DNA from 3 places in the Actinacidiphila reveromycinica genome. Region 2 is predicted to be linked to each of the others. Evidence: predicted binding sites of a transcription regulator. Region 2 holds the regulator's gene; each other region holds the start of a gene.
What was found. The regulator HrcA, encoded in region 2, represses chaperone genes, less so after heat shock. The targets are predictions, from matches to a motif close to TTNGCACTCNGNNNNNCNGAGTGCNAA.
Positions count from the first base shown of each region.

Region 1: groL (chaperonin GroEL) is a predicted target of HrcA. The motif match lies at 6,499-6,525, and genes of this name have one in related genera.
Region 3: groES (co-chaperone GroES) is a predicted target of HrcA. The motif match lies at 1,819-1,845, and genes of this name have one in related genera.

Region 1 is NZ_AP018365.1:3,438,722-3,448,814, forward strand. Features, by position in the region: gene RVR_RS14130 (excinuclease ABC subunit UvrA) at 1-1,027, shown strand, start outside; gene RVR_RS14135 (DUF4031 domain-containing protein) at 1,284-1,562, opposite strand; gene RVR_RS14140 (hypothetical protein) at 1,570-1,905, opposite strand; gene RVR_RS14145 (MurR/RpiR family transcriptional regulator) at 2,012-2,980, shown strand; gene murQ (N-acetylmuramic acid 6-phosphate etherase) at 3,086-4,015, shown strand; gene RVR_RS14155 (glutathione peroxidase) at 4,141-4,635, shown strand; gene groL (chaperonin GroEL) at 4,754-6,376, opposite strand; gene RVR_RS14165 (cold-shock protein) at 6,713-6,916, opposite strand; gene RVR_RS14170 (ubiquitin-like small modifier protein 1) at 7,429-7,704, opposite strand; gene thrC (threonine synthase) at 7,701-9,023, opposite strand; SAM riboswitch class I at 9,042-9,173, opposite strand; gene RVR_RS14180 (glucosyl-3-phosphoglycerate synthase) at 9,358-10,093, shown strand, end outside.
Region 2 is NZ_AP018365.1:2,651,934-2,662,026, reverse strand. Features, by position in the region: gene RVR_RS10955 (DUF3097 domain-containing protein) at 1-527, opposite strand, end outside; gene RVR_RS10950 (MBL fold metallo-hydrolase) at 662-1,408, opposite strand; gene hrcA (heat-inducible transcriptional repressor HrcA) at 1,703-2,719, shown strand; gene dnaJ (molecular chaperone DnaJ) at 2,720-3,856, shown strand; gene RVR_RS10935 (nitronate monooxygenase) at 4,096-5,160, shown strand; gene RVR_RS10930 (16S rRNA (uracil(1498)-N(3))-methyltransferase) at 5,157-5,900, shown strand; gene RVR_RS10925 (NUDIX hydrolase) at 5,956-6,363, shown strand; gene RVR_RS10920 (helix-turn-helix domain-containing protein) at 6,549-6,824, opposite strand; gene RVR_RS10915 (helix-turn-helix domain-containing protein) at 6,821-7,702, opposite strand; gene RVR_RS10910 (NsdA family TPR-like regulatory protein) at 8,087-8,911, shown strand; gene RVR_RS10905 (transposase) at 8,935-9,234, shown strand; gene RVR_RS10900 (IS3 family transposase) at 9,231-10,093, shown strand, end outside.
Region 3 is NZ_AP018365.1:5,256,628-5,266,720, reverse strand. Features, by position in the region: gene groL (chaperonin GroEL) at 1-1,231, opposite strand, end outside; gene groES (co-chaperone GroES) at 1,363-1,671, opposite strand; gene RVR_RS22415 (class I SAM-dependent methyltransferase) at 1,899-3,092, shown strand; gene RVR_RS22410 (hypothetical protein) at 3,082-3,342, opposite strand; gene tsaD (tRNA (adenosine(37)-N6)-threonylcarbamoyltransferase complex transferase subunit TsaD) at 3,339-4,496, opposite strand; gene RVR_RS22400 (GNAT family N-acetyltransferase) at 4,512-5,105, opposite strand; gene tsaB (tRNA (adenosine(37)-N6)-threonylcarbamoyltransferase complex dimerization subunit type 1 TsaB) at 5,159-5,824, opposite strand; gene RVR_RS22390 (hypothetical protein) at 5,973-6,488, shown strand; gene tsaE (tRNA (adenosine(37)-N6)-threonylcarbamoyltransferase complex ATPase subunit type 1 TsaE) at 7,063-7,671, opposite strand; gene RVR_RS22380 (alpha/beta fold hydrolase) at 7,683-8,981, opposite strand; gene alr (alanine racemase) at 9,041-10,093, opposite strand, start outside.

The sequences.
Region 1 (10,093 bases), 790 kb from region 2:
GGGCAAGTCGACGCTGGTCAGCCAGGTGCTGGCGGAGGTGGTGGCACGCCCGGACCCGGATGGCGGCTCCCGCGGGGAGGAGGCCGCGGACGCCGGGGAGGACGCGGTGGAAGGCGGCGGGGAGGACCCGTGGGAGGGCGGGGACACCGTGGACGCGGAGCAGGGCGCCGTGCGGGTGCGGTCGGTGCGGGGCGCGGACGCCGTGGACCGCCTGGTGCGCGTGGACCAGCGGCCCATCGGCCGGACGCCGCGCTCCAACCTGGCGACGTACACCGGCCTGTTCGACGCGGTCCGCCGGGTCTTCGCCGCGACCGGGGAGGCCCGGGCGCGCGGCTACACCCCGGGCCGGTTCTCGTTCAACGTGGCCTCCGGCCGCTGCGGTACCTGCCAGGGCGAGGGGTTCGTCGCCGTCGAGCTGCTGTTCCTGCCCGGCACCTACGCGCCCTGCCCCACCTGCCACGGCGCCCGCTACGACCCGCGGACCCTGGAGATCACCTACCGGGACCGGAACATCGCGCAGGTGCTGGACATGTCGGTCGACTCGGCGGCGGGCTTCTTCGCCGACGTGCCCGCGGCCGCGCGCAGCCTGCGCACGCTGCGGGACGTGGGCCTGGGCTACCTCCGGCTCGGCCAGCCGGCCACGGAGCTGTCCGGCGGGGAGGCCCAACGCATCAAGCTGGCAGGCGAGTTGCAGCGCGCGCGGCACGGCCGCACCCTCTACCTGCTGGACGAGCCGACCACCGGCCTGCACCCGGCCGACACCGACCTGCTGATGCGCCGGCTGCACGGGCTGGTCGCGGCGGGCAACACGGTCGTGGTGGTCGAGCACGACATGGGCGTGGTGGCCGGCGCGGACTGGGTACTGGACCTCGGCCCCGGCGCGGGCGACGACGGCGGCCGGGTGGTGGCGGCGGGGCCGCCGGCGGAGGTGGCACGGGCGCCGGGCAGCCGGACGGCGCCCTATCTCGCCAAGCGGCTGGCGGGCGGGGCGGGCAGAGCGCCCGGGGACGGAAGCGGCACCGTCTGACGAAGGCTGCGCGGCGGGAGGAGCCCCCTCCGCGCCTCCCACCACGCCGACCCGCGGACGCCACCGCATCCCCGGGTCACCAGTACGCGAATTTCGCATCTACGCCCGTAAATTGTCAAGATAATTTGGGGAGCATACAAGCCCACAATGGCCGCGGACGGGCCGTCAGCTCATCCGGCGCACCGGGAATCCGGGCAGGTCAGCCGCCGTCTGCCGGCCATTCGGAAATGCGCGGGCCCGATAGCCCCCCCCCCGATTACGGGGTGCGGCCGGCCCGCGGGGGCTTCCTGCGGCGCAGCCCCGCCGCCGTCAGCCGCCGCACCAGTTCCTTGCTGCCCACCTCGACCGCGCCCAGCCGCACCGCGTGGAGGTAGCTGGCCGCCGGGATGTCGTAGTGGTCGCGCTCGAACGCCCGCTCCGGCGCGCCCAGCAGCCGGGCGAAGGCGTGCAGTTCGGCATAGGAGCGGTCGCTCACCAGGTGCGACCAGACCCGGCCGTGGCCCGGCCAGGTCGGGGGGTCGATGTAGACGGTCATCCGCGCCTCACCCGCCCAGCGCGCCGACCGGGGCGACCGCCTCGCCGCGCGCCTCGCACACCCAGTGCGGATCGGCGCCCAACTCCGGCTCCACCGCCAACGCGTGCGGGTCGTCGCACAGCGGGCACAGCGGCCACCGCCCGTGCGTCTCCAGCAGGGCGTCCTGCACGTCCTGCGCCAGCAGCCCCGGTACGAACGCGGCGCCCTGCGGCCACTGCTCCAGCCACCAGCGGCGCTTGCTCAGCGCGTCCTCCAGCAGCGAGACGACCTCGGCGTCGGCGACGTCGCGGGCTTTCATGTCGGCGAGGACGCGGGCGCGGGCGTCGTGGAGGACGGTTTCCATGCGTCCATTGTGCAACCGGCCGCCGGTGACCTCGCCGTCCTCCTTTCGGAGGCACTCCGCGATGCGGGGTTGACGCGGCGACGAAGGTGAAAATACCTTTCAGAGGGTGACCTATAGCGTGAAGGAAACTTTCTCCCCGAGCGTCCGCGCCCTTCGGGGCGTACCCGGCGCGCCCGCACCCGTCGCGGCCCCCGACCCGGGGGCCCTCGCCGCGAAGGTCCGCACCCTCGCGCCCTCGATGACCCGCTCGATGCAGCGGGTCGCCGAGGCCGTCGCGAACGACCCGGCCGGCTGCTCCCACCTCACCGTCACCGCGCTGGCGGTCCGCACCGGGACGAGCGAGGCGACCGTCGTGCGCACCGCGCGCCTGCTCGGCTACCCCGGCTACCGCGACCTGCGGCTCGCGCTCGCCGCGCTCGCCGCCCACCAGGCCACCGGCGCCGCCCCCGCCGTCACCGCCGACATCGCCGTCGACGACCCGCTCGGCGAGGTGGTCACCAAGCTCGCGCTGGAGGAGCAGCAGACCCTCGCCGACACCGCCTCCCAGCTCGACACCTCCCAACTGGAGGCCGCCGTCGTCGCGTTGGCGTCGGCTCGGCGCACCGACGTGTACGGCATCGCCGCCTCCGGGCTGGTCGGGCAGGACCTGGCGCAGAAGCTGCTGCGGATCGGGCTGATCGCGCACGCCCACACCGACCCACACCTGGCGGTCACCAACGCCGTGCAACTGCGGCCCGGCGACGTGGCGTTGGCGATCACCCACTCCGGCACCACGCAGGACGTCATCGAACCGCTGCGGGTCGCCTTCGACCGCGGCGCCACCACCATCGCGATCAGCGGCCGCGCCGACGGCCCGGTCACGCAGTACGCCGACGTGGTGCTCACCACCTCCTGCTCCCGGGAGAGCGAGCTGCGGCCGGCCGCGATGTCCAGTCGCACCAGCCAACTCCTCGTGGTGGACTGCCTGTTCATAGGGGTGGCCCAGCGCACGTACGACGACGCCGCACCGGCGCTGTCCGCCTCCTACGAGGCCCTGGCCCACCGGCACACCCACCGCGCCCCGCGCCCCAGTTGACGGCGGCGCCCGTCCGCCGTCGGCCCCCCCTCCTCCCGCCGCCGGCTGCCGGGCGACCGCCGCGCACCGCACCGAGCCCACCCGAGAAGGATGAACGAGCCGCACATGACCGACCAGTACACCGCGTTGCGCCGGGAGTTGGAGACACTCACCACGGAGGCGTTCCGCCCCGAACTCGCCGAGATCGACCGGCGGTCCACGCTGGAGATCGCGCGGATCATGAACGGCGAGGACATCACGGTGCCGTCCGCGGTCGCCGAGCAACTGCCGTCGATCGCGGCCGCGATCGACGGGATCGCCGCCCGCATGGGACGCGGCGGGCGGCTGGTCTACGCGGGCGCCGGCACCGCCGGCCGGCTCGGCGTGCTCGACGCGAGCGAGTGCCCGCCGACCTTCAACACCACGCCGGGACGCGAGGTGGTCGGTCTGATCGCGGGCGGCCCGGAGGCCATGGTGACCTCGGTCGAGGGCGCCGAGGACAGCAGGGACCTGGCGGCGGCGGACCTGGCCGGGCTCGCGCTCACCGAGGCCGACAGCGTGGTGGGCATCTCCGCGTCCGGCCGCACGCCGTACGCGCTCGGCGCCGTGGAGTTCGCCCGGCGGGCCGGCGCGCTGACCGTCGGGCTGGCCTGCAACGCCGGGTCGCCGCTGGCGGCGGCGGCCGACCACGGCATCGAGGTCGTGGTCGGACCCGAACTCGTGGTCGGATCCACCCGGTTGAAGGCCGGCACCGCGCAGAAGCTCGTGCTCAACATGCTCTCGACGATCACGATGATCCGGCTCGGCAAGACCTACGGCAACCTCATGGTCGACGTCCGCGCCTCCAACGAGAAGCTGCGGGCGCGCTCGCGGCGGATCGTCGCGCTCGCCACCGGGGCGGCCGACACCGCCATCGAGGAGGCGCTCAGCGCGACCGACGGCGAGGTCAAGCCGGCGATCCTCACCCTGCTGGCGAAGGTGGACGCCGCCACGGCCGGCCGCCTGCTCGCCGCCTCCGACGGCCACCTGCGGGTGGCGCTCGACGCGGCGACCTGACCCGTCGGGCCGCCCCCGTCCGCGGCGCCGCGGGCGCCGGGCCCATCCGCCACCGGCCCGCCAGGCGCCGGCGGATGGGCCCGGGGCCCGGTGGGACCGCGCCCGCGGGAGGCATGATGGAGGGCATGAGCGATCTCAATGAAGTGGCTGTGACGACGTTGACGGGTGAGGCGACCACCTTCGGGCGGCTCACCGGCGGCAAGGCCGCCCTCGTGGTGAACGTCGCGAGCGAGTGCGGGCTGACCCCGCAGTACACCGCGCTGGAGGAGTTGCACAAGGAGTTGTCGGGGCGCGGCTTCACCGTCGTCGGCTTCCCCTGCAACCAGTTCGGCGGCCAGGAGCCGGGCACCAACGAGGAGATCTCGCAGTTCTGCTCCACCACCTACGGGGTGACCTTCCCCATGGCCGGCAAGATCGAGGTCAACGGCCCCGACCGGCACCCGGTCTACGGCACACTGACCGGCCAGGCGGACTCCGAGGGCGCGGCGGGCGACGTGCAGTGGAACTTCGAGAAGTTCCTGGTCGACCCGACCGGCCGGGTCGTCGCGCGCTTCCGCCCGGGCATCACCCCGCAGGACCCCGAACTGCGCGCCGCGGTCGAGGCCGTGCTCCCGGGCTGACCCCCGCGGCCGGCCGCGGACCGGCCGCCCGGCCGCCGGCCGTACGACGAAGGCGGCGCCCCCTCCCCGCGAAGGGAGGGGGCGCCGCCTCGGCGCGTCGGACGCTGATCCCCGTGGATCAGAAGTCCATGTCACCGCCGGGCATGCCACCCGGAGCGGCGGGGGCCGCCTTCTCGGGCTTGTCGGCGATGACCGCCTCGGTGGTGAGGAAGAGCGCGGCGATGGAGGCCGCGTTCTGCAGCGCGGAGCGCGTCACCTTGGCCGGGTCGATGATGCCCTCGGCGACCAGGTCGACGTACTCGCCGCTCGCCGCGTTGAGGCCGTGGCCGGGGGTGAGGCTGCGCACCTTCTCCACCACGACACCGCCCTCAAGGCCGGCGTTGACCGCGATCTGCTTCAGCGGGGCCTCCAGGGCGATCTTGACGGCGGCCGCACCGGTCGCCTCGTCGCCCTCCAGCTCCAGCTTCTCGAAGACGGCGGTCGCCTGGAGCAGGGCCACGCCGCCACCGGCGACGATGCCCTCCTCGACGGCGGCCTTGGCGTTGCGCACCGCGTCCTCGATGCGGTGCTTGCGCTCCTTGAGCTCGACCTCGGTGGCGGCACCGGCCTTGATGACGGCCACGCCGCCGGCCAGCTTCGCCAGGCGCTCCTGGAGCTTCTCGCGGTCGTAGTCCGAGTCGCTGTTCTCGATCTCGGCACGGATCTGGTTGACCCGGCCGCCGACCTGCTCGGTGTCGCCGGCACCGTCGACGATGGTGGTCTCGTCCTTGGTGATGACGACCTTGCGGGCGCGGCCGAGCAGGTCGAGACCGGCGTTCTCCAGCTTGAGGCCGACCTCCTCGGAGATGACGGTGCCACCGGTGAGGATGGCGATGTCGCCGAGCATGGCCTTGCGGCGGTCACCGAAGCCCGGGGCCTTGACGGCGACGGACTTGAAGGTGCCGCGGATCTTGTTGACCACCAGGGTCGACAGGGCCTCGCCCTCGACGTCCTCGGCGATGATCAGCAGCGGCTTGCCCGACTGCATGACCTTCTCCAGCAGCGGAAGCAGGTCCTTCACCGCGGAGACCTTGGAGTTGACGATCAGGATGTAGGGGTCGTCCAGCGACGCCTCCATCCGCTCCAGGTCGGTGGCGAAGTAGGCGGAGATGAAGCCCTTGTCGAAGCGCATGCCCTCGGTGAGCTCGAGTTCGAGCCCGAAGGTCTGCGACTCCTCGACGGTGATGACGCCTTCCTTGCCGACCTTGTCCATGGCCTCGGCGATCAGCTCGCCGATCTGGGTGTCGGCGGCGGAGATGGAGGCGGTGGAGGCGATCTGCTCCTTGGTCTCCACGTCCTTCGCCTGCTCCAGCAGCGCGGCGGAGACGGCCTCGACGGCCTTCTCGATCCCGCGCTTGAGGGCCATCGGGTTGGCGCCGGCGGCGACGTTGCGCAGGCCCTCCTTGACCAGGGCCTGGGCCAGGACGGTCGCGGTCGTCGTGCCGTCACCGGCGACGTCGTCGGTCTTCTTCGCGACTTCCTTGACCAGCTCGGCGCCGATCTTCTCGTACGGGTCCTCGAGTTCGATCTCCTTGGCGATGGACACACCATCGTTGGTGATCGTGGGAGCGCCCCACTTCTTCTCGAGGACCACGTTCCGGCCCTTGGGGCCCAGGGTGACCTTGACGGCGTCGGCGAGCTGGTTCATCCCGCGCTCAAGGCCGCGCCGTGCCTCCTCGTCGAACGCGATGATCTTGGCCATGGTGAAGTGTCCTCCGCGGACTGGGTTGTTTGCGCTCGGGACCGTGTGGTGCCCGCGACGGACGGCCCGCCGGCCGCCGGTTCCTTCCCGACGTCCGCACGGCCCTCACCGACCCGGCCCTGCTGTCACTCTCACGCGGAGAGTGCTAACGCCAATGATTAGCACTCACCCCCTGCGAGTGCAAGCGGTTCGCTCCGGGGGTCCGGTCGTGAACAGGGTTGCCCCGCAGGTCGGGGGCGCCCCGGCGGGGCGCCGGAAAAGGAGGGAGCCGCACCCCGGGCGGGGTGCGGCTCCTCCGTGTGAAAGGTCGCGTCGATGGTCGAACGCGCCGTGAAGTCAGCCGGCGAGACGGACCATGTCCGCCTGCGGCCCCTTCTGACCCTGCGAGATCTCGAACTCGACCCGCTGGCCTTCTTCGAGGGTGCGGTACCCGTCCATCTGGATCGCGCTGTAGTGGACGAAGACATCCGCACCACCGTCGACCGCGATGAAGCCGTAGCCCTTCTCCGCGTTGAACCACTTGACGGTGCCCTGAGCCATTCCTAACTCCCCTATTGCTGGCCCTATCGCGGCCCCGCACTTCACGGGCCCGGGTCAGACCTCACCCGCCCGTTGACCCCTTACCGTCGACAGGTGGGGCCCCTGGGGGGCGTGCGCCGGAACGCGTCGACCGCGGCTGAATGTATCTGCACGGATGCCGTCTGCAACAGGTCAATCGGACGAGAATTCTGGGCGCGACCCATCGGAAATAGCCCGAGAAAAAACGATAAGCCGGGGCAAGCCGGGCCGGACATACCGGACGAAGGGCAGAATTCGTTCGTGAATTTGGCGATAAATCGCTGAGGTCGCTTGCACCGGGTGTCCGCGCCGCGAGATTGCCACCGGCAACTGTACAACTCTTCAACTACCGCCCTGTGACGCGGATGCCCCGTCCACCCACAGGGGTGAACGGGGCACAAACCGCCCGAACCCGCGCCCGCCGCCCAACTCCCGCCGGGCGGCGCTCGGTTCGGCCGACGACGGGTGCGTCGATCCGAGGGACGGCCGGAGGTTCAGCCGCCGGCGACAGCGGGAATGATCGAGACACTCGCGCCATCCGGCACGGCCGTCTCCAGACCCTGGGAAAACCTCACGTCGTCATCGTTGACATACACGTTCACGAAACGCCGCAGCTTTCCTGCGTCGTCCAGTACGCGTGCCGAAATTCCCTGGTGATCGCGCTCAAGGGAGTTGATCACCTCGGCGAGGGTGGAACCCTCGGCGGGCACTTCTGCCTGGCCGCCGGTGTAGGTGCGCAGAATGGTGGGGATACGTACGGAAGCACTCATGCGAGGCCAGCCTCTCGGAATGCGGCAAGGGTCGGGCGGATGGTCGCGGTCGGTCCGGTGGTGGGCGCCACCGCGTCCAGGGTCTTCAGTCCGTCGCCGGTGTTGAGCACGACGGTCTCGGCGGCCGGGTCGAGCTGCCCCGACTCGATCAGCTTCTTCAGCACGCCGACGGTCACGCCGCCCGCGGTCTCCGCGAAGATGCCCTCGGTCCGCGCGAGCAGCTTGATCGCGTCCACGATCTGCTCGTCGTCCACGTCCTCGACGGCCCCGCCGGTGCGCCGGGCGATGTCCAGCACGTACGGGCCGTCCGCCGGGTTGCCGATCGCCAGCGACTTGGCGATGGTGTCCGGCTTCACCGGCCGCACCACGTCGTGCCCGGCCTTGAAGGCCGCCGACACCGGGGAGCACCCCTCGGCCTGGGCACCGTAGATCCGGTACGGCTTCTCCTCGACCAGGCCGAGCGCGATCAGCTCCTTGAGGCCCTTGTCGATCTTGGTGAGCTGGGAGCCGGACGCGATCGGGATGACCAGGTTGTCCGGCAGCCGCCAGCCGAGCTGCTCGGCGATCTCGTAGGCGAGCGTCTTGGAGCCCTCGCCGTAGTACGGGCGCAGGTTGACGTTCACGAAGCCCCAGCCCTCGCCGATCGGGTCGCCGATCAGCTCCGAGCAGAAGCGGTTCACGTCGTCGTAGCTGCCCTCGATGCCGACCAGCTCGCCGCCGTAGACCGCGGCCATCACGACCTTGCCGGCCTCCAGGTCGTGCGGGATGAACACGCAGGAGCGGAAGCCCGCGCGGGCGGCCGCGGCGCCCACGGCGCCGGCCAGGTTGCCGGTGGAGGAGCAGGACAGCGTGGTGAGGCCGAAGGTGCGGGCGGCCTCCAGCGCGATCGCGACCACCCGGTCCTTGAAGGAGTGGGTGGGGTTGCCGGAGTCGTCCTTGACGTGCAGGCCGCCGGTGATGCCCAGTTCACGGGCGAGGTTGTCGGCCTTGACGAGCTTGGTCCAGCCGGGGTTCAGGTTCGGCTTGGTGGTGACGTCGGCGGGCACCGGCAGCAGCGGGGCGTACCGCCAGATGTTCGTCGGCCCGGCCTCGATGCGCGCGCGCAGCGCCTCGGGGTCGCCGGTCGGCAGGTCGTAGGCCACTTCGAGCGGCCCGAAACACTCCAGACACGCGAAGACCGGGCTCAGCGGGTAGCGGGCGCCGCACTCCCGGCAGGACAGCGCGGCGGCCGGCCCGAACGGTGCGGGGGCTCCGGCGTCCTGGGCACCCTGGGTGCCGGGGGTGGAGTCGGTGGTGCTTGCGACGGTTTGCGCAGCCATGACAGGCGAGGCCCTTTCTCCTCATCTTCCTCGCACGCGGGCGCGTCACGAGACGGAATTGGCACCTTCCCCACCGTGCGTGACCTCGCGGTCGGCGGGAGGGTTGCCGGGGCTTCTACGGGCCGTTCCCTCTGCCCCTCTGGATGAGCGGTATGGCGACCAGGGCCGGTACGGACCGGACCCGTCGCGTTTGTGCGCGTCGCGCCCCCGGCATGCGGTGGCGTCACGCGTTGTTCAAGACTGTAACCGACAGGGGCGGCAATTGAGATAGTCGTCCGCACCGCGAGATGGATCACACGCCCGGTTCCGGGGCGTCGCGAGGGAGAGGACTCACGTGCTCGACGAGGTGGAGCACTGGCTGCGCACCCGGTCGTGGTCGGCCGCACAGCGGCCGCTCGGCCGGCTGCTGGACGCCAAGCGCGCGGCCGGCGCCCAGGGCACGGTCAGCGTGGTGCTGCCGGCCCTCGACGAGGAGGCGACGGTCGGCGCGATCGTGGCCGCGATCCGCCGCGACCTGATGTCGGCGGCCGTGCCGCTGGTGGACGAGGTGGTCGTGGTCGACTCCGGCTCCACCGACCGCACCGCCGAGGTCGCCGCGGCCGCGGGAGCCCGCGTGGTCGAACGGGACGCGATCCTGCCGCGGCTGCCCGCCCTGCCCGGCAAGGGCGAGGTGCTGTGGCGCTCACTGCTGGTGACCGGCGGCGAGATCGTCTGCTTCGTCGACGCGGACCTGCGCGAGTTCGACACCCGGTTCGTCTCGGGGATCGTCGGCCCGCTGCTCACCGATCCCGCGGTGCACCTGGTCAAGGCGATGTACGACCGCCCGCTGGAGACCGGCGGCGCCGTGGTGCCCGCGGGCGGCGGCCGCGTCACCGAACTCGTCGCCCGTCCGCTGCTCAACCTGCACTGGCCGCGGCTGGCGGGGTTCGTCCAGCCGCTCGGCGGGGAGTACGCCGCCCGCCGCTCCCTGCTGGAGCGGCTGCCCTTCCCGGTGGGGTACGGCGTGGAGCTGGGCATGCTCGTCGACGCGCTGGACCTGGTGGGCCTGGACGGCCTCGGGCAGGTGGACG
Region 2 (10,093 bases):
ACCAGGTGGTCCACCAGCACGCCGAGCCGGGCGTCCGGGCCGGGGGAGAACGCCGAGACGATGGCGGGCAGGTCGTCCACGCCCTCCAGGTACTCCACGACGACGCCCTCGACCCGCAGGTCGTGGCCCCACACGCGCTCCACCAGCTCCGCGTCGTGGCGGCCCTCGACGTAGATCCGGCCGGCCCGGGCCACCCTGGCCTTCGCGCCCCGCACCGCGATCGAGCCGGACGCCGACAGCAGCGGGCCGCGCGGGGCCGGGGCGGCCGCGCGCGGGCGGACCAGGGTCACGGTGCGGCCGTCGATCAGGAACCCGCGCGGGGCCATCGGGAAGACCCGCAGCTTCCCGAAGCGGTCCTCCAGGGTCACCGTCAGGCCCTCGGCGGTCTTCTCGACGCGGACCACGGCCCCGCAGAAGCCGGTGGTCACCTCCTCGACGACCAGGTCGCGGTCCGCGGCCACCTCCGGTACCGGGCCGGACTTCTTCCACGGCGGGGTCAGGTCAGGGTCGTAACTCCTGCTGCGCATGGGCACGATCGTAAGCAGGGCCGGGCCGGGGGGAGTAGGGCAACCCGCCGCCGGGCCCGCACTTCGGCCCCGCACTTCGGCCTGCCCGCACCCCGGCGGCCGGTCCCCGGGCCGGCGGGAGGGGGCGCGAGCGTTCAGGAGCCCAGGGCGTCGCGCTGCGCACGCACGAAACGGGCGTCGACCACCGCGCCGTGGCCGGGGACGTAGCGGGCCGTCTCGCCGCCGAGGGCCAGGAGCGCGTCCAGGGCCGCCGGCCACCGCGCCGGGAAGGCGTCGGGACCGGCCTGGGGCGCCCCGGACTCCTCGACGAGGTCGCCGCAGAAGACCACCGACGGATCGCTGGCGGTGGCGCCGGGCACGAGCACGGCCACGTCGTGGCCGGTGTGCCCGGGCCCGGGGTGCACCAGCACGACCGGGCGGTCGCCGAGGTCGAGGGCGAGCCGGTCGATGACGGGCCGGGTCGGCCGGCGCAGCGCCGCGGCCGCCGCGGCCGCCTCCACCGGGTCCGTCCCGTGCGCGACCGCGTCCGCCCGCAGCGCCTCGGGGCCGCCGCCCGGCCCCTCGCCGAGCGCCCGGTGGCCGTACACCTCGGCGTCGGGGAAGGCCGCGGCACCGAAGACGTGGTCGAAGTGCCCGTGGGTGAGGACGACATGGGTGACGGGGCGGCCGGTCAGCGCCTCGGCCTGGGCGCGCAGCTCCGCGCCCTCGCGCAGCGTGGACCCGGTGTCGACGATCAGCACGCCCTCGGCGCCGACCACCAGCCCGATGGTCACGTCGAGGTGCGGCAGCCGCCGCCTGGCGACGCCCGGGGCGAGGTGCTCCCACCCCGATCCGCCGGCGCCGGGCGCCGTGCCGGCTCCGGCCCTGTCCTCATCACTCACGCCTCGACGCTATCGCCCTGCCCGCCGCCCCGCGCGCCGTACCCCCGCCGGCGCCCCCGCCGGCGCCTTCCGCCGGGCCGCCCCCCGTACGGCGGACCGGCCGGCGGCTCCGGGACCGCGCCGGGCACCGTACGTACCGCGCGTATCGCCCGTACCGCCCGCCGCGCGAGACCGGATCGCCGTCGCTCTTGCCGAGCCCTTGCCGCCGCGCCGTACACTGAGGGCGGGAGCGCTGGCACTCGAAACGGAGGAGTGCCAGGCGGCTGGGCCGGGACACCGGGTTGGAGGTACGCGATGCTGAGCGAACGCAGACTCGAAGTGCTGCGTGCCATCGTTCAGGACTACGTCGGTACCGAGGAACCGGTCGGGTCGAAGGCGCTCACCGAGCGCCACTCGCTCGGGGTGTCCCCGGCCACCGTGCGCAACGACATGGCGGTGCTGGAGGACGAGGGGTACATCGCGCAGCCCCACACCAGCGCCGGCCGCATCCCCACCGACAAGGGCTACCGCCTGTTCGTGGACAAGCTCGCCGGCGTCAAGCCGCTGTCGGGCGCCGAACGCCGCGCCATCCACAACTTCCTCGAAGGCGCCGTCGACCTCGACGACGTGGTGGCCCGCACCGTGCGGCTGCTCGCGCAGCTCACCCGGCAGGTCGCCGTGGTGCAGTACCCGTCGCTGACCCGCTCGTCGGTGCGGCACGTGGAACTGCTCGCGCTCGCGCCGGCCCGGGTGATGCTGGTGCTGATCACCGACACCGGCCGGGTGGAGCAGCGGATCATCGACTGTCCCGGCCCGGTGGGCGAGACGGTCCTCGCGGACCTGCGCGCCCGGCTCAACAGCCGTGTCACCGGCCGCCGTTTCCCCGACGTGCCGCCGCTGGTGCAGGACCTGGCCGAGAGCTTCGACCCGGACGACCGCCCGTCGGTCGCCACGGTCCTCAGCACCCTCCTGGAGACCCTCGTCGAGGAGAAGGAGGAGCGGATCATGCTGGGCGGGGCGGCCAACCTGACCCGGTTCCACCACGACTTCCCGCTGACGATCCGCCCGGTGCTCGAAGCGCTGGAGGAGCAGATGGTGCTCCTCAAACTCCTCGGGGAGACCGCCGACGGCACCATGACGGTCCGGATCGGGCATGAGAATTTTCACGAGGGCCTCAATTCCACCTCCGTGGTGGCGGTCGGCTACGGTTCGGGCGACGAGGCAGTCGCCAAGCTAGGCGTGGTCGGACCGACCCGCATGGACTACCCCGGAACGATGGGAGCGGTACGCGCAGTGGCACGTTACGTCGGACAGATCCTGGCGGAGTCGTAGGTGGCCACGGACTACTACGCCGTGCTCGGCGTGCGCCGCGACGCGGGCCCGGACGAGATCAAGAAGGCGTTCCGCCGCCTCGCCCGCGAGCTGCACCCGGACGTCAACCCGGACCCCAAGACGCAGGAGCGGTTCAAGGAGATCAACGCGGCCTACGAGGTCCTCTCCGACCCGCAGAAGAAACAGGTCTACGACCTCGGCGGCGACCCGCTGTCCGCGGCGGGCGGAGGCGGCGGCGCGGGCGGCTTCGGCGCCGGCTTCGGCAACTTCAGCGACATCATGGACGCCTTCTTCGGCCAGTCCTCGCAACGCGGCCCGCGCTCGCGCACCCGGCGCGGCCAGGACGCGATGATCCGGCTGGAGATCGAGCTGGACGAGGCCGCGTTCGGCACCACCAAGGACATCCAGGTGGACACCGCGGTCACCTGCGGCACCTGCAACGGGGAGGGCGCCGCCCCCGGCACCTCCGCGCAGACCTGCGACATGTGCCGCGGCCGCGGTGAGGTCTCCCAGGTCACCCGCTCCTTCCTCGGCCAGGTCATGACCTCCCGGCCGTGCCCGCAGTGCCAGGGCTTCGGCACCGTGGTGCCCACCCCGTGCCCGGAGTGCGCGGGCGACGGGCGGGTGCGCTCGCGCCGGACGCTGACGGTGAAGATCCCGGCCGGCGTCGACAACGGCACCCGCATCCAGCTCGCCGGCGAGGGCGAGGTCGGCCCCGGCGGCGGCCCGGCCGGCGACCTGTACGTGGAGATCCGCGAGCTGCCGCACGCGGTCTTCCAGCGCCGCGGCGACGACCTGCACTGCACCGTCACCATCCCGATGACGGCGGCCGCGCTCGGCACCAAGTGCCCGCTGGAGACACTCGACGGCCTGGAGGAGGTCGACGTGCGGCCCGGCACCCAGTCCGGCCAGTCGATCCCGCTGCACCAGCGCGGCATCACGCACCTGCGCGGCGGCGGGCGCGGCGACCTGATCGTGCACGTCGAGGTGGTCACCCCGCACAAGCTCGACGCCGACCAGGAGGAGCTGCTGCGGCGGCTGGCGAAGCTGCGCGGCGAGGAGCGGCCCACCGGGCAGTTCGCGCCGGGCCAGCAGGGGCTGTTCTCGCGGCTGAAGGACGCGTTCAACGGGCGGTAGGCCGCATGGCCGTCCGGGCACCCCGGCCGGGTCCGGGGTGCCGGTGCGGCCGCCCGCGGTCCGGGGTGCCGGTGCGGCCGGCCGGGCTTCCGTACGCGGAGTCCGGGGCGCCCGTGTGGCGGAACCCGTGCCCGCCTGTGGTCCGGGGCGCCGCTCGGCGGGCGGTCCGCCGCCGGCGGGCTCCCGCCCGGGCCACCCCGCGGCGCGGGGCACCACACCGTACGTGGCACGATGACCGCATGTCCGCGTTGACCGATCTCTCCTCCTACTCGGCGTACCCGATCGTGCAGGCCCCGATGGCCGGCGGGGCCTCCAACCCGCGACTGGCGGCGGCCGTCTCGGGCGCCGGCGGCCTCGGCTTCCTCGCCGCCGGGTACAAGACGTCCGACGCGATGTACCAGGAGATCCGGCAGTTGCGGGACGCCACGTCGCAGCCCTTCGGGGTGAACCTGTTCATGCCGCAGCCCGACACCGTCGACCCCTCCGCCGTCGCGGTCTACGCCGAGCAGCTCGCCGGCGAGGCGGCCTGGTACGGCACGGAGCTCGGCGACCCGGAGACGGGCTCCGACGACGCGTACGACGCGAAGGTGGCGATCCTGCTGGAGGACCCGGTGCCGATGGTGAGCTTCACCTTCGGCTGCCCCGACCGGGCCGTGCTGGACGCCTTCGCGAAGGCCGGCACCTGCACCGTGGTCACCGTCACCACGCCCGCGGAGGCGCTCGCCGCCCAGTGGGCCGGGGCCGACGCGCTGTGCGTGCAGGGCGTCGAGGCCGGCGGCCACCAGGGCACCCACCGCGACGACCCCCAGCTCGACGGCTCGGGCCTCGGCCTGCTGTCGCTGATCACGCAGGTCCGCGAGGCGGTGCAGTTGCCGATGATCGCCGCGGGCGGGCTGATGCGGGGCGAGCAGATCGCCGCCGTGCTCGCCGCGGGCGCCAGCGCGGCAGCCCTCGGCACCGCGTTCCTGGTCTGCCCGGAGTCCGGCGCGTCCGCGCTCCACAAGCGGGCGCTGACCGACCCGGTGTACGCCCGTACCGAGTTGACCCGGGCCTTCAGCGGGCGCCCGGCGCGCGGCCTGCTCAACCGCTTCGTGCGCGAGCACGGCCGCTACGCACCGGCCGGCTACCCGCAAGTGCACCACCTGACCCAACCGGTGCGCCGCGCCGCGGCCGGCCTCGGCGACCCGCAGGGCATGGCGCTGTGGGCCGGGCAGGGGCACCGGCTGGCCCGCGAGCTGTCGGCGGGCGCGCTGGTGGAGACCCTGGCCGCCGAGCAGCGGGCCGCGCAGGAGGCCCGCGCGTGACCGCCCCGGTGTTCCTGGTCGGCCCCGACGCGCTCGACGGCTCCCCGGCGACGGTACGGCTCGACGGCCCCGAGGGGCGGCACGCGGTGTCGGTACGGCGCCTACAGGTCGGCGAGGAGGTCGTGCTGACCGACGGCGCCGGGCGCGGCGCGAGCGGCGCGGTCAGCGCGGTCACGGGCAAGGACGTGCTCGACGTCGAGGTGCGCGCCCTGCGCACCGAGCCGGCCCCGCCGGTCTCGGTCACCGTCGTCCAGGCGCTGCCCAAGGGAGATCGCGGCGAACTGGCCGTGGAGACCATGACCGAGGCCGGGGTGGACGCGGTGGTGCCGTGGGCGGCGGCCCGCTGCGTGACGCAGTGGCGCGGCGAGCGCGGCGCGAAGTCGCTGGCGAAGTGGCGCTCCACCGCGCGCGAGGCGGCCAAGCAGGCCCGGCGGCTGCGGTTCCCCTCGGTGGGCGATCAGGTGACGACACGTCAGCTTTGCGCGCTGCTCGCCGAGGCGGACTTCGCCGGGGTGCTGCACGAGGAGGGCGCGGCCCCGCTGGCCCGCGCCGAACTGCCCGCCACCGGCTCGGTCCTCCTGGTCGTCGGCCCCGAAGGCGGCGTCGCCCCCGAGGAGTTGGCGGCCTTCGCGGAGGCGGGCGCGGCGGCCTACCGCCTGGGCCCGACGGTCCTGCGCACCTCCACGGCGGGCGTGGCCGCCGTCTCCCTCCTCATGTCCCGCACGGGCCGCTGGTCGTAGGCGCGTGTCCGTGAGCGCCAGCGGCCCTCGACCGGCGTCAACGCCTCTGCACTCCGTGTCCGTGGCGGGGGTGGTGGTGCGGGAGGACGGCAGGGTGCTGGTCATCCGCCGCGCCGACAACGGCGCGTGGGAGCCGCCGGGTGGGGTGCTGGAGAGGGACGAGACCGTCGAGGACGGCGTGCGACGCGAGGTGTACGAGGAGACCGGCGTCAAGGTCCGGGCCGAGCGGCTGACCGGCGTGTACAAGAACATGGCGCTGGGCGTGGTCGCCCTGGTCTTCCGCTGCGCTCCCGAGGCCGGCCACGCGCACCCGACCGACGAGGCCGCGGCGGTGCGCTGGCTCACCGTGGACGACGCCGCCGCGGCCATGGGCGAGGTCTACGCGGTCCGCGTCACCGACGCGCTCCGCGACGGCGCCGTGCCGAGGATCCGCGCCCACGACGGGCGGACGTTCACCGCCTGACGACGCACGCGTGCGCGACCTCGGCGGCAACCCGCCCCTGGGTGCGGCGGTTCGTCTCCGTCCGCGACCGGTCCAGCCGCAGCCGCTCACCCGGCACCCGCCCTGCGGGCAACGCTGTCCCGGCGGCGGGTCAGGTCGTGCCCGGGGGTCACGGGGTGATCTTCACGCGGGTTGGGGCGCTTGCGTCAGCGCGGCGACGGCTGCCAGCGTTTTCGTTCCAGTGCGACGAGGGGGCAGTTGAGGGCTACCGCGATCCTCCTCAGGTTGGCGGGGGTGGCGCTGCGCCAGCCGGACTCGATCTCGCCCATCAGCTGTTCGGAGATCCCCACCGCGCCGGCCAGTTCCCGCTTGGTCAGTCCCGCCCGCTCGCGCGCCCAAGTGACGGCTTCCGGCTCCTGGTTGAGCCGCTTGGGCCGCCGCCGGGTCTGCCGGGCCCCGCCGGGCCTGGTCGTCGCGCTCATGACGTGATGCCGTCGGACGGTTCGTCCGTGGTGTGCTCGGTGAGCAGGGTGTGCAGGAAGGTCAGCGAATCCGCCGGGGTCAGCGCGGCGTCGCGCAGCATGTCGTACGCCAACCTCAGCGGCTCGACCTCTTCGGGCTCCTCGACGACGTGGCTGCCCCAACTGCTGTGCGAGTACGCGACCGTGCGGCCCTGCGGAAGGTAGATCAACTCCAGCGAACTGCGGAGGTGGTGCGGTCCGGCGGTGAACGGCACGACGTGCAGGGAGACGTCCGGCCACTGCGCCGCCTCGATCAGGTGTTCCAACTGGCCTGTCCAGATGTGCGGGTCCCGCGCTTTGCGTCGGAGCACGGCTTCGTCGATGAGCGCCCGGTAGTGGACGGGGTCGGGGTCGGTGAGCCTTTCCTGTCGTGCGAGCCGCCCGGCGACCCGTGCGTCCACCTGATCGGCGCCTCCGGTGCGCCCGGCGCGCACCTGTTCCTCGGCGTAGGCGCGGGTCTGGAGCAGGTCCGGGACGGCGCTGACCGCGTACTCCTGGATGCCGACCGCGATCGCCTCCAGCGGAGCCAGCCCGACGAACGGGCGTTCCCTCGCCTCCCGCTTCGCCAGGTGCCACAGCCGGACGAGCAGATCCCCGGTGCCGTACACCTTGTCCAGCGCGCGGGCCGCCTCAACGGTGCCGAGGCGCTTCCCGCGTTCCAGGCGGTGCAGGTAGGACTGTTCGTACAGGCAGAGTTGCGCGAGTTGCACCAGGCTCAACCCGGACTGCTGCCGCCGGTAGGCCAGTTCGCTCGCGTACCACTCCCGCGCCGACAGGTACGTCAGGTCGGCGCCATCCCTCCTCGTGCCGTCTCCGCCACTTCCGTTGCCGCCGGCCATACGGATATCCCTTCTACGTGTGCTTTTTCGTGAGAGTGGTGGTGCGATACGGCCCGCCTGACGCGTAATTACGCGGAGCGGGCCGCAAAATCACCTTGTTCATGAGCGAGCCGAGCCCTCGGGCCCTCCACGAGTTGGACGGAGAAATGCGGGACAGGCCGGACTCTTCCTGGTTGAGCCGCGACTTACGTTGGTCGCGGATTCTGACGCACCCACTGTCGCGTGGTGAGATCCGACTGACTTCCCCCTCGCAGGCATACCCATCATGGGTACGCTTTCGGCAACGAGGTGATGCACCATGGACTCAGCGAGCGTGACGGGGACTTGATGAACGGGTATGAACCGCCGACCGCTCTACCGCAAGCGGTGTGTGAACTTCCGGACATGCGGGCGGCGATCATTGCGCACGACTTCGGGACGGTTTTCCGGCTTGCGCGCGCGCATGCTTCGATCAGCTACTCGAAGATCGCCGCCGAGTGCGATATCAAGCCCGAGCGGGTGGGGACTCTTGCGCGGGGCCAGGGAAGTGTGACCAGCTTCGAGAAGATCGTGAGCATCGCCGATGCGCTGCGCATCCCCGGTCACTTGCTGGGCCTCGCTTCCCGCCCGTGGGAGTCGAACGCGTCTTCCTCGGAACCTGTACGTCCGGGCACCACAGAAAGCAGGAACGACGTGCAGCGCAGAGATTTCCTCAAGGCGACCGCAGGTACTGGTCTGGCTGTGGGTCTTCCGGGTCTCGGGGGACCCGCGTTGGGCGAGCGGCTGGGGAAGCACGCCCCGGAGCGTCTGCGCGAACGTACGGCGCGCCTGCGGCGGCTCGACGATGTGTTGGGCGGAGGCGACACCTATCGGGTGTACCTGGGCGAGTATCAAAGAACGAAGGCACTGCTCCGGGAGGCGAGCTATGCGGAGGAGACCGGTCGGGACCTGCTCTCTGTGCTCGCCGAACAGGCTCAGCAGGCCGGATGGGCCGCATTCGACGGTGGTAGAGAGGCTGACGCCACCGGGCTGTACCGGGACAGCTACGAGGCGGCCAAGGAGGCCGGTGACACTGATCTCGCGGGCAACGCGCTGGCGTTCCTCGCTTACCAGTCGGTGGGCGGGGACTGCCACGCAGGTGTGGAGACAGCACTTCGCTCATGCGAGACCGCAGGGCCGGACGCTCTGAAGCTTCCCCGTGGACCTGGACACCTGGAGACTGGGACGTGAGGTCCCAGAGGAAGTAGTGCCAGGTGAGCAACAAAGCAGGGAAGCGGTACTCGAAGGAGTTCAAGCGGGACGCCGTGGCGTTGGCCCGATCCTCCAGCAAGACGGTTACCGAGGTGGCCCGGGATCTGGGCGTGAGCCCGGAGGGCCTGCGGAGCTGGGTCAAGCAGGACCAGATCGACCGCGGTGAGGGCGGCCCGGGCGAGCTGACCGGTGCCGAGCACGAGGAACTGCGGCGCCTGCGCCGGCAGAACATCGAACAGCAAAGGACCATCGAGGTCCTGAAAAAAGCGACGGCCTTCTTCGCGCGGGAGAGCGAGCGGTGAGCGAGGTCTACCGGTTCATCGCGGCGGAGAAGGCCACCTACCCGGTCACCTTGCTGTGCCGCATTCTCGGAGTGCACCGCTCCTCCTTCTACGCGTGGGCCGAGGGGCAGGTCGCCCGGGGCGCGCGGCTGCGTGCCGATGACGCACTCGCGCACGAGATCACTGTGATCCACCTCGCCTCCCGGGGCGCCTACGGCGTCCCGCGCGTACATGCCGAGCTGCGGCGACTGGGGCACGCGGTGAACCACAAGCGGGTCGAGCGGCTGATGCGTGAACGCCGCATCGCCGGGATCACCCGCCGCCACCGCAGGTCGCTGACACGCCCGGACAAGCAGGCCCGGCCCGCACCGGACCTGATCGGCCGCGACTTCACCGCCGACCGCCCCGGGACCCGCTTGGTCGGCGACATCACCTACCTGCCTACCGAGCAGGGCTGGCTCTACCTGGCCTGCTGGCTGGACCTGGCCACTCGCGAGGTCGTCGGCTGGTCAATGGCCGACCACCACCGCGCCGACCTGGTCGTCGACGCCCTGCACATGGCCCACGACCGGGGCCGCCTGGAACCCGGCTGTATCGCACACAGCGACCGCGGCAGCGAATACACCTCAGCCCAATTTCGAACGGCAGTTACCGAGTTGGACATGAAGGTAAGCACCGGACGCACCGGCTCGTGCTACGACAACGCCGCCGCCGAGAGCTTCTGGGCAGTCCTGAAAGCCGAGATCGGCACCCGGACCTGGCCCGACCGGGCCACCGCCCGCGCCGCGGTCTTCTCCTACATCGAGACCTTCTACAACCGCCGTCGGCTACGCAAGCACCCCGACTGGGGCTATCTGACCCCGCAAGAGACCCGACAACG
Region 3 (10,093 bases), 2.6 Mb from region 2:
TGCCCTCCTCGACGGCCGCGCGGGTCGCGGAGATCGCGTCCTCCAGGCGGTGCTTCTTCTCCTTCAGCTCGACCTCGGTGGCCGCGCCGACCTTGATCACGCAGACGCCGCCGGCCAGCTTCGCCAGGCGCTCCTGGAGCTTCTCGCGGTCCCAGTCGGAGTCGGTCGAGGAGATCTCGGCCTTGATCTGGCCGACCCGGCCCTCGATCTCGGCCTTGTCGCCGGCGCCGTCGACGATGGTGGTCTCGTCCTTGGTGACGGTGACCCGGCGGGCGCTGCCCAGCAGGTCCAGACCGGCCTGGTCGAGCTTGAGGCCGACCTCCTCGGCGATGACGGTGGCGCCGGTCAGCGTGGCGATGTCGCCCAGCATGGCCTTGCGGCGGTCACCGAAGCCCGGGGCCTTGACCGCGACCGCGTTGAAGGTGCCGCGGATCTTGTTGACCACGAGGGTGGACAGGGCCTCGCCCTCGACGTCCTCGGCGATGATCAGCAGCGGCTTGGAGGAGTTGGCCTGGATGACCTTCTCCAGCAGCGGCAGCAGGTCCTGGATCGAGGCGATCTTGCCCTGGTGGATGAGGATGTACGGGTCGTCGAGGACGGCCTCCATCCGCTCCTGGTCGGTGACGAAGTAGGGCGACAGGTAGCCCTTGTCGAAGGCCATGCCCTCGGTGAAGTCCAGCTCCAGGCCGAAGGTGTTGGACTCCTCGACGGTGATGACGCCGTCCTTGCCGACCTTGTCCATCGCCTCGGCGATCAGGTCGCCGACCTGCTTGTCCTGGGCGGACAGCGCGGCGACGGCGGCGATGTCCTCCTTGCCCTCGATCGCGCGGGCGGTGGCGATCAGGTCGTCGGAGACCGCCTTGACGGCCGCGTCGATGCCCTTCTTCAGGGCGGCGGGGGAGGCGCCGGCGGCGACGTTGCGCAGACCCTCGCGGACCAGCGCCTGCGCGAGCACGGTCGCGGTGGTGGTGCCGTCACCCGCGATGTCGTTGGTCTTGGTCGCCACCTCCTTGACGAGCTGGGCGCCCAGGTTCTCGTAGGGGTCCTCGATCTCCACCTCGCGGGCGATGGTCACGCCGTCGTTGGTGATGGTCGGGGCGCCGAACTTCTTGTCGATGACGACGTTGCGGCCCTTGGGGCCGATGGTCACCTTCACGGTGTCGGCGAGCTTGTTGACGCCGCGCTCAAGGGCGCGACGGGCGTCCTCGTCGAACTTCAGGATCTTGGCCATGCCTGCGAACTACCTCGTCTACTCGTATGTCGTCGTCAGTCAGTGAGGACGGTCAACGAAACCGCCCCGGCCCCGGCCGGAAGAGGGCGCGGAGTCCCGGGGCGGGATCACGGCTGTGGTGGGCCGGAAGATTACTTCTCGATGATCGCGAGAACGTCGCGGGCCGAGAGGACGAGGTACTCCTCGCCGTTGTACTTCACCTCGGTGCCGCCGTACTTGCTGTAGAGCACGACGTCGCCGACGGCGACGTCGAGCGGCAGGCGGTTGCCGTCCTCGAAGCGGCCCGGGCCCACGGCCAGGACGACGCCCTCCTGGGGCTTCTCCTTGGCGGTGTCCGGAATGACCAGGCCCGAGGCCGTGGTCTGCTCGGCGTCGAGCGGCTGGACCACGATGCGGTCCTCAAGCGGCTTGATGGCAACCTTGGTGCTGGCGGTCGTCACGATCCGACCTCCCCCTTCAAAGGGCTCACGGGAGTGTCTGTCTGGGTCGGCGACCTGGTAGGCCCGTCGTCGCGGGTGCCGGACCTGCCCGTCGCTGAGTTCTGGCACTCAGCGGGGCCGAGTGCCAGAACCGAGACTAGGACGCGCTTAGCACTCGGTCAAGCGGAGTGCCAGCAGAGCCGCACGAACGGGTCCGCGCCCGGCGCCGGGGCGCGGACAATGGAGGCGTGAACCCCGAGGAATTCGATGCCCTGCTGACCGGCGAAGGGCAGGAGCTGCTGCGCGAGTTGCGCGACCACGACCCGGCGGACGAGCTGGCCGCGGCCACCCGGCTGCGGCGGGCCCACCCGCCGGAACTGGTCTCCGCGGCCCTCGGGCAGAGCCGGCTGCGGCAGCGCGCCGCGGCGAAGTTCGCGGCCGAGGACGCGGCGCGGATGTACTTCACGCCGAACGGTGTCGAGCAGGCGACCCGAGCCGCGGTCGCCGCGCACCGGGCGGAGCGGTTCCGGGCGCTGGGCGTGCGGCGGCTGGCCGACCTGTGCGGCGGCGTCGGGGGCGACGCGGTCGCGCTGGCCCGCGCGGGCATCGAGGTGCTGGCGGTGGACCGCGACCCGCTGACCTGCGCGGTGGCGCGGGCCAACGCGCGGGCGCTGGGCCTGGCCGACCGGATCGAGGTGCGCTGCGCGGACGTCGCCGACGTGGACACCGCCGGGTACGACGCGGTGTTCGTGGACCCGGCGCGCCGCTCCGGCCGGGGCCGCACGTTCGACCCGGAGGCGTACTCCCCGCCGCTGTCCTGGGCGCTGGACGCGGCGCGCGCGGTGCCGTACGCGGCGGTGAAGGTCGCGCCGGGGGTGCCGCACGAGGCGGTGCCCGGGGACGCCGAGGCGGAGTGGGTCTCGGACCGGGGCGAGGTGAAGGAGGCCGCGCTGTGGTTCGGCACCGGGCCCGGCACGGTGCGCGCCACCCTGCTGCCGGGCGGGGCGGGCCTCGCCGCGCCCGGCCCGCCGCCGGCCCCGCGGGTGCGCCCGGTCGGCCGGTACCTGTACGAGCCGGACGGCGCGGTCATCCGCGCGCACCTGGTCGCCCTGGTCGCCGAGGAGGTCGGCGGCGGGCTGATCGACCCGACCATCGCGTACGTCACCGGCGACGTGCCGCACCCGACGCCGTACGCGGCGGCGTACGAGATCCGGGACGCGCTGCCGTTCAACCTCAAGCGGCTCAAGGCGCTGCTGCGTGAGCGCGGGGTGGGCCGGCTGACGGTGAAGAAGCGCGGATTCGCCATGGAGCCGGAGGAGTTGAGGCGCCGGGTACGGCCGCAGGGGCCGCACGAGGCGACGGTGTTCCTGACCCGGACGGCGGGCGCGCCGGCCATGCTCGTGGGCGGGCCGGCGGCGTGGGACGGCCGGATCAGGGCGTGACCGCGACCGAGACGAACCGCCAGCGGTGCACCTGGCGGCGGACCAGTTCCGGCGGCGGATCGGGCAGTTCGGGCAGCTCGGCGCCGTAGGGCGCGTCCCACCAGCTGATGACGAGCACCCGGTCACCGGGCGCGGTCAGGTACTCCACCCGCTGGGGCGTGTCGGACAGTTCCTGCCGCCGGGCCCAGTCCAGGAGCTCGGCGCCGCGGTCGTCGGCCGCGGCCGCCTCCCACATCAGCGTGACGGTCATCCGTAGAGGTTGTCCTTGCTCAACTCGTGCACGTGGTCGTGGTCATGGGTGTGCGCGGGGCCGTGGCCGCTGCCGCCGGCGTGGCCGTGGGGGGCGTCCGCGTCGTGGGTGTGGCCGGGGACCGAGACCTCGGTGACCGGCAGCGAGGAGTCGGCGGGCAGGTCGAGCGTGGAGGCCGCGCGGCCGCGGGCGACCATCTCGGCGCCGAGCGCGGCGACCATCGCGCCGTTGTCCGTGCACAGCCCGGGGCGCGGCACCCGCAGCAGGATGCCCGCGTCCTCGCAGCGCTGTTGGGCGAGCGCGCGCAGCCGGGAGTTGGCGGCCACTCCCCCGCCGATCATCAGGTGGTCGACGCCGTGGTCCTTGCAGGCGCGGACGGCCTTGCGGGTCAGCACGTCGACCACGGCCTCCTGGAAGGACGCCGCCACGTCGGCGACCGGCACGTCCTGGCCGTCCCTGCGGCGCGCCTCGACCCAGCGGGCCACGGCGGTCTTCAGGCCGGAGAAGGAGAAGTCGTAGAGCGGGTCGCGCCCCCCGGTCAGGCCGCGCGGGAAGGCGATCGCCGAGGGGTCGCCCTCGCGGGCGCGGCGGTCGATCACCGGGCCGCCGGGGAAGCCGAGGCCGAGCACCCGGGCGACCTTGTCGAACGCCTCGCCGGCCGCGTCGTCGATGGTCGCGCCGAGCGGGCGGACGTCGCCGGTGATGTCGGGGGCGAGCAGCAGCGAGGAGTGGCCGCCGGAGACCAGCAGGGCCATCGTCGGCTCGGGCAGCGCGCCGTGTTCGAGCTGGTCGACGCAGATGTGCGAGGCCAGGTGGTTGACGCCGTACAGCGGCTTGCCGAGCGCGTAGGCGTACGCCTTGGCGGCCGAGACGCCGACCAGCAGCGCGCCCGCCAGCCCCGGGCCGGCGGTGACGGCGATGCCGTCCAGGTCGCGGGCACTGACCCCGGCGTCCTTCAGGGCGCGCTGGATGGTCGGGACCATGGCCTCCAGGTGCGCGCGGCTGGCGACCTCGGGCACCACGCCGCCGTAGCGGGCGTGCTCGTCCACGCTGGAGGCGACGGCGTCGGCGAGCAGGGTGTGGCCGCGGACGATGCCGACGCCGGTCTCGTCGCAGGAGGTCTCGATACCCAGGACCAGGGGTTCGTCAGCCATCAGTTCCTCAGATCCTCAGATTCCTCGACGAAGGTCGGCCGCGACGGTCTGCGCGGGGTCGGCCAGCCGCATCACGAGCGCGTCCACGTTGCCGGGCTGGTAGTAGCCGCGGCGCACGCCGATCGGCTCGAAGCCGAAGCGCTGGTAGAGCCGCTGGGCACGGGGGTTGTCCACCCGCACCTCCAGCAGCACCTCGTGGCACTCGGCGGCGGTGGCGGCCCGCAGCAGTTCGGTGAGCAGGCGGCCGCCGAGGCCGCTGCCCCACTGGTCGCGGGCGGTGGCGATGGTCTGGACGTCGCCGGTGCCGGCGACGGCGGCGAAGCCGGCGTAGCCGACGATCCGCGGGGCGGCGGTTCCCTCCCCGGCGGGGGCGGGCGGGCCTGCTCCTTCGGGTCCTCCGGGAGACGCGGTCCGCCCGGCCTTCCCGCCCTGCTCGGCCTTCCCGCCCTGCTCGGTCTGCTCGGTCTGCTCGGCGACGACGTAGGTGCGGGTGGCGGACGGGTGCCGGGCGTCGGCCAGTTCGGACCAGAACATGCCGCGCGACCACGCGTCCTCGGGGAAGAGGTCGTGTTCGAGGGCGACCACGGCGTCCAGGTCCCACCACCGCATGGCCCGCAGGATGACGCCGCCCGCGGGGGCGGGGGCGGCGCCGACGCGCTCGGTCACTTCGGCAGGACCGCCTTGTAGCCGGCCGGCACCTGGGCGTCGGGCCGGCGCAGGTACAGCGGCCGGGCGGGCGGGAACGTCTCGCCCGCGGCCAGCCGGCGGGCGGCGAGCGCGGCGAGCGCGCCGGCCGACTGGTGCGCCGGGTCGGGCCGGCGGTCGGTGAAGACCTCCGGGTAGAGCGCGGCGCCCGCGCCGACCGCGGGCATTCCGGCGACCTCGGCGGCGATGTCGGCCGGGCGGTCCACGGCGGGCTCCCCGACACGGTGCAGCGGGCCGTCGTACCGCGCCCAGTAGACCTCCTTGCGGCGGGCGTCGGTGGCCACGGTGAACGGTCCGTCAAGCCCCGCCTCGCCGGCCGCCCAGGCCAGCCCGTCCAGCGTGCAGACGCCGTGCACGGGAACGCCGAGGGCGTCGCCGAACGACGCGGCGGTGACCAGGCCGACCCGCAGCCCGGTGTACGGGCCCGGGCCGGTGCCGACCACGACGCCCGTGACGTCGGCCAGCGCGCGGCCGGCGGTGCCCAGCACCCGGTCGACGGCGGGCACCAGCAACTCACCGTGCCTGCGCGCGTCGATCACGGTGGACTCGGCGAGCACCTCCTCCCCGTCGTGCAGGGCGGCGGTCACGGCGGGCGTGGCGGTGTCGAAGGCAAGCAGCAGCACGCCCCCAGCCTACGGCGCGCGGGGAGCGCGGCGGGGCGCCAGGGGCATGGGCGGGGTGACTGCTACGTTCAAATCCGACAAAAGCCTTATTACACCTATATGACAGTCGGTTCCGGCGGCGAGCCGGTCCGACGGGAGGACGGCGCCCGTGGTGCGGATCAGCTCGGGAGTCGCGGCGGCCGGGTTCCTCGCGACGGCGATCGCGGTGGTGGGCGCGCTGACGGCCGCGGCGGCCGACGCGCCGCCTCGGCGCCACATGGGAGGCGTGCACGGCGCCGCTGCCGACGGGGCCACGCCCTCCGCCACGGGTTCCGGCACGTCCGCGGCCGCCTCCACCGCGCTCCCGGCCGGCACCGGGCACGGCTCCCGGGTGGTCTACAGCCTCGGCCGGCACCGGGTGTGGCTGGTGGACGCGCACGACGGTGTGCTGCGCAGCTACGGGGTGCGCGGCGGCACGGCGGCCCCCGCGCGCGGCACGCACCGCGTCTTCGCCCGCGAGAGCGGCCGGGTCGTCCTGTTCGCGTCCACCGATGGAGTGAACGTCGGGTTCGCTCCGGAGGGGGGCGCGGGCGCCCGGGGGGCCGCGATCCGCGAGGCGCCCGCGGACGCGGACGCGCTCTGGCGGCACGCGCCCGTGGGTTCACTGGTCGCCGTGGTGCCGTAGCAACCATCCGGCCCCGGCCGCACCGCCGAACCCGGGAATCGGGGAACCGGCGAACCGCCGCACGGGCGCCGCGCCGCGGCCGTACCGCGTCGGCCGCGCCTCCGGACGGCGCGGCTCCGCCCGCCCATCGTCGCGGCCCCGCCCTGCCTACCGCCGCGGCCCTGCCGACCTCCGCGGTCCGGTTCCGACTACCGCCGCGGTCCGGTTCCGCCGGTCGGCCGGTGGCCCCGCGACCCGGTGCGCTCCTCGTCGGCGGAGGGCGGCGTGGAGACCGTACGGGCGGCCGCGCAGGACACGAGGAGGTCCCGCACCGAGGGCACCGCGGGCACCGCGGACCCGGCCGGCGCCGCGGATGCCGCCGGTGCAGCCGGTGCAGCCGCTGTGGGCGTCGGAGCCTGTGCGGCGGCGTCGTCTTCGGACGTCATGCACGCCTCCCCGGGAAGAGAAGTTAGGCAACCCTAAGCAGGTGGCCGCTACCAGCACACCACGGCCAACCGCTCCTGCGCAACATCTTCCCGACAGAGTGTCGGCGCAACCTCCCGGCCCCGGCCGGTCCGCCGACCGGGGCACCGGCTCAGAGGACCAGCGGCGTGAGGTCCTGCCCGGCCCAGCGCGGCCCGATGCCGATCACGGTCACCTCGCGCGTGTCGTCCGCGCCGTCCCGCTCCCCGTCCAGGCCGCCCGGGGAGACCCGTTCACGGGACTCCCCGTCCGCCGTGCGGTCCCGCTCCTCGCCGATCGTGCGGCCGATCACCACCTGGAGCCGGGCGTCGGAGAGGTCCTCGACCTTGCCCTCGCCCCACTCCACCACCACCACGGACTCCGGCAGGGAGACGTCGAGGTCCAGGTCCTCCATCTCGTCCAGGCCGCCGCCGAGGCGATAGGCGTCGACGTGGACCAGCGCCGGGCCGCCGGTGAGTGACGGGTGCACCCGGGCGATGACGAACGTCGGCGAGGTGACCGCGCCGCGCACGCCGAGCGCCTCGCCCAGCCCGCGGGTGAGCGTGGTCTTGCCCGCGCCCAGCTCGCCGGTGAGCAGGACCAGGTCGCCGGGGGCCAGCAGCGCGGCCAGCCGTCGTCCCAGCTCACGCATGTGTTCCGCGGTGCGTACGGTGATCCGGACCGCGTGCGCGTCCTCGGCGGTGCCCGCGCCCGCGGGATAAGGGTCGTGCGGTTTGCCCATGAAGGCGAATGCTACGCGTCGGCGGCGGCCGTCAGCTCGCGCAGCCGCCGCGGTACGGGCGCGCGCACGCCGTCCGCGGCCTTCGCGACCAGCGCCGCCAGCGCGGGGCCCACCACCTCGGGCCGCTCGAACAGCACCAGGTGGCCGGCGCCCGGCACCACCAGCAGTTCGGCGTCCGGCAGCCGCGCCGCGATCTCCGCGCTGTGCGCGCTCGGCATCAGCAGGTCCTTGCCGCCGGCCAGCACCAGCGCGGGCCGGCCGTCCAGCACGGCGAGCGCGCCGACCTTCTCGTGCGCGGTGAACGCCGGGTAGAACTCGGCCACGACGTCGATCGGGGTGGCCTCGATCAGCCGCTCGGCGAAGCGGGCCACGGCGGGATCGACGTCGTCGGAGCCGAAGCTGTAGCGCTTGATGACGCCGGCGAACAGCTCGGCGGTGGCCCGCCGGCCGCGCTCCACCAGCTCCGCCTGGCGGCCCATCACCCGCAGCAGCCCCGGCGCGATCGCGCGGAACGCCCGGGCACCGGCCGCGGGCAGGCCGAGGGTGTCCGCGGCGAGCTTGCCCGACGAGGTGGAGACCAGCGCGACCCCGGCGACCCGCTCGCGGACGTACTCCGGGTACTGGTCGGCGAAGGCCATCACCGTCATCCCGCCCATGGAGTGCCCGACCAGCACCACCGGGCCGCGGGGCGCCGCGGCGTCCAGCACCGCCTTCAGGTCGCGGCCCAACTGGTCGATGGTGGCGGGCTCCCCCGCGAGCTGGTCCCGGCCGCGCTCGCTGCGGCCGTGGCTGCGCTGGTCCCAGTAGACCGCCCGCACCGCGCCGCGCAGCAGCGCCCGCTGGAAGTGCCAGGAGTCCTGGTTGAGGCAGTAGCCGTGCGAGAAGACCACGGTCAGCGGCTCCGGCGGGTCCTGCGCGTCCTGGTCCGGTCCGGCGCCGGCGCCGGCGCCGGCGCCGGTGTCCGCGCGGCGGCCGCGCAGCCAGCCGCGCCTGGCGGGGCGCACGGACCCGGCTTCGCGGGACGGCCCTGCCTGCTCGGACGCCGGCTCGGACGCGGGCTCGGCCTCGTCGGCCTCGTCGGTCTCGTAGTACAGCTCGGTGCCGTCCTCGGCGACCGCGCTGCCGGGGGCGCCGCGCAGGCTGCCGTACGGGCCAGCGGCGTCGAGGGCGAGCTGTGCGCGGCGGCGCGTCCCGCGGCCCACGGTGGCCCGCTCGATCGCGACCCCCGCGGCCGCGCCCGCCGCCACCACACCGATCGCGGCGCCGACCAGGCCGGCGCGCTCCCACTTCATCCCCGCTCCCTCTGCCATGGGTCAGGTGCTCCGGCCGGGCTGGCGACGGCGGCCGCACGCGGGCGCGGGGCGGCCGCTCACGCCGCCTCGCCGGAGTACACCCGCGGCACCCGGGCGCCGATCCGGGTGACGATCTCGTACGCGATGGTGCCGCACGCACGGGCCCAGTCCTCGGCGGTCGGCTCGCCCGCGTCGCCCGGGCCGAAGAGCACGGCCTCGTCGCCCGGCGCCGCACCGTCGCCGCCGAGGTCCACCACGAACTGGTCCATCGCCACCCGCCCCGCCACCGTGCGCCACTTGCCGGCGACCAGCACCGGGCCCGTGCCCGACGCGTGCCGCGGCACACCGTCTGCATACCCCAGCGGCACCAGCGCAAGCGTGGTCTCACCCGGGGTGACGTACAGGTGGCCGTAGCTGACGCCGTGGCCGCCGGGGACCCGTTTGACCGAGGCGAGGCGGGCGGCAAGCGTCATCACCGGGCGCAGCCCGAAGTCCGCGGGGCCGCCGAGCCGGGGCACCGGCGAGATGCCGTACATCGCGACGCCGGGCCGCACCATGTCGAAGTGGGCCTCGGGGAGGGTGAGGGTGCCGGGCGAGTTCGCCAGGTGCCGCACCTCCGGCTCCAGCCCGGCGTCCGCCGCCTGCGCCAGGGCGGTGCGGAACGCGGTGAGCTCGCGGGCGATCGAGGGGTGGTCGGGTTCGTCGGCACAGGAGAAGTGGGACCACACGCCGGTGACGCGGACGGTGCCCTCCCGTTCGGCGGCGCGGGCGGCGCGGGTCAGGTCCGGCCAGTCCGCGGGCTGCGCGCCGTTGCGGCCGAGGCCGGTGTCGATCTTCAGTTGGACCCGGGCGGGGCGGTCGGCGGCCCGCGCGGCCGCGACCACCTCGTCCAGTGCCCAACGGGCGCTGACGGTCACGTCGATGCCGGCCTCGACGCACTCCCGCCAGGGCCCTCCGGGGGTCCACAGCCAGCACAGGATGCGGCCCGGAAGGCCCGCCTCCCGCAGGGCGAGGGCTTCCTGCGGGGTGGCGGCGCCGAGCCATTCCGCGCCGGCCTGGCGGGCGGCCCGCGCGCACTCGACCATGCCGTGGCCGTACGCGTCGGCCTTCACCACCGCCATGAACGCCGC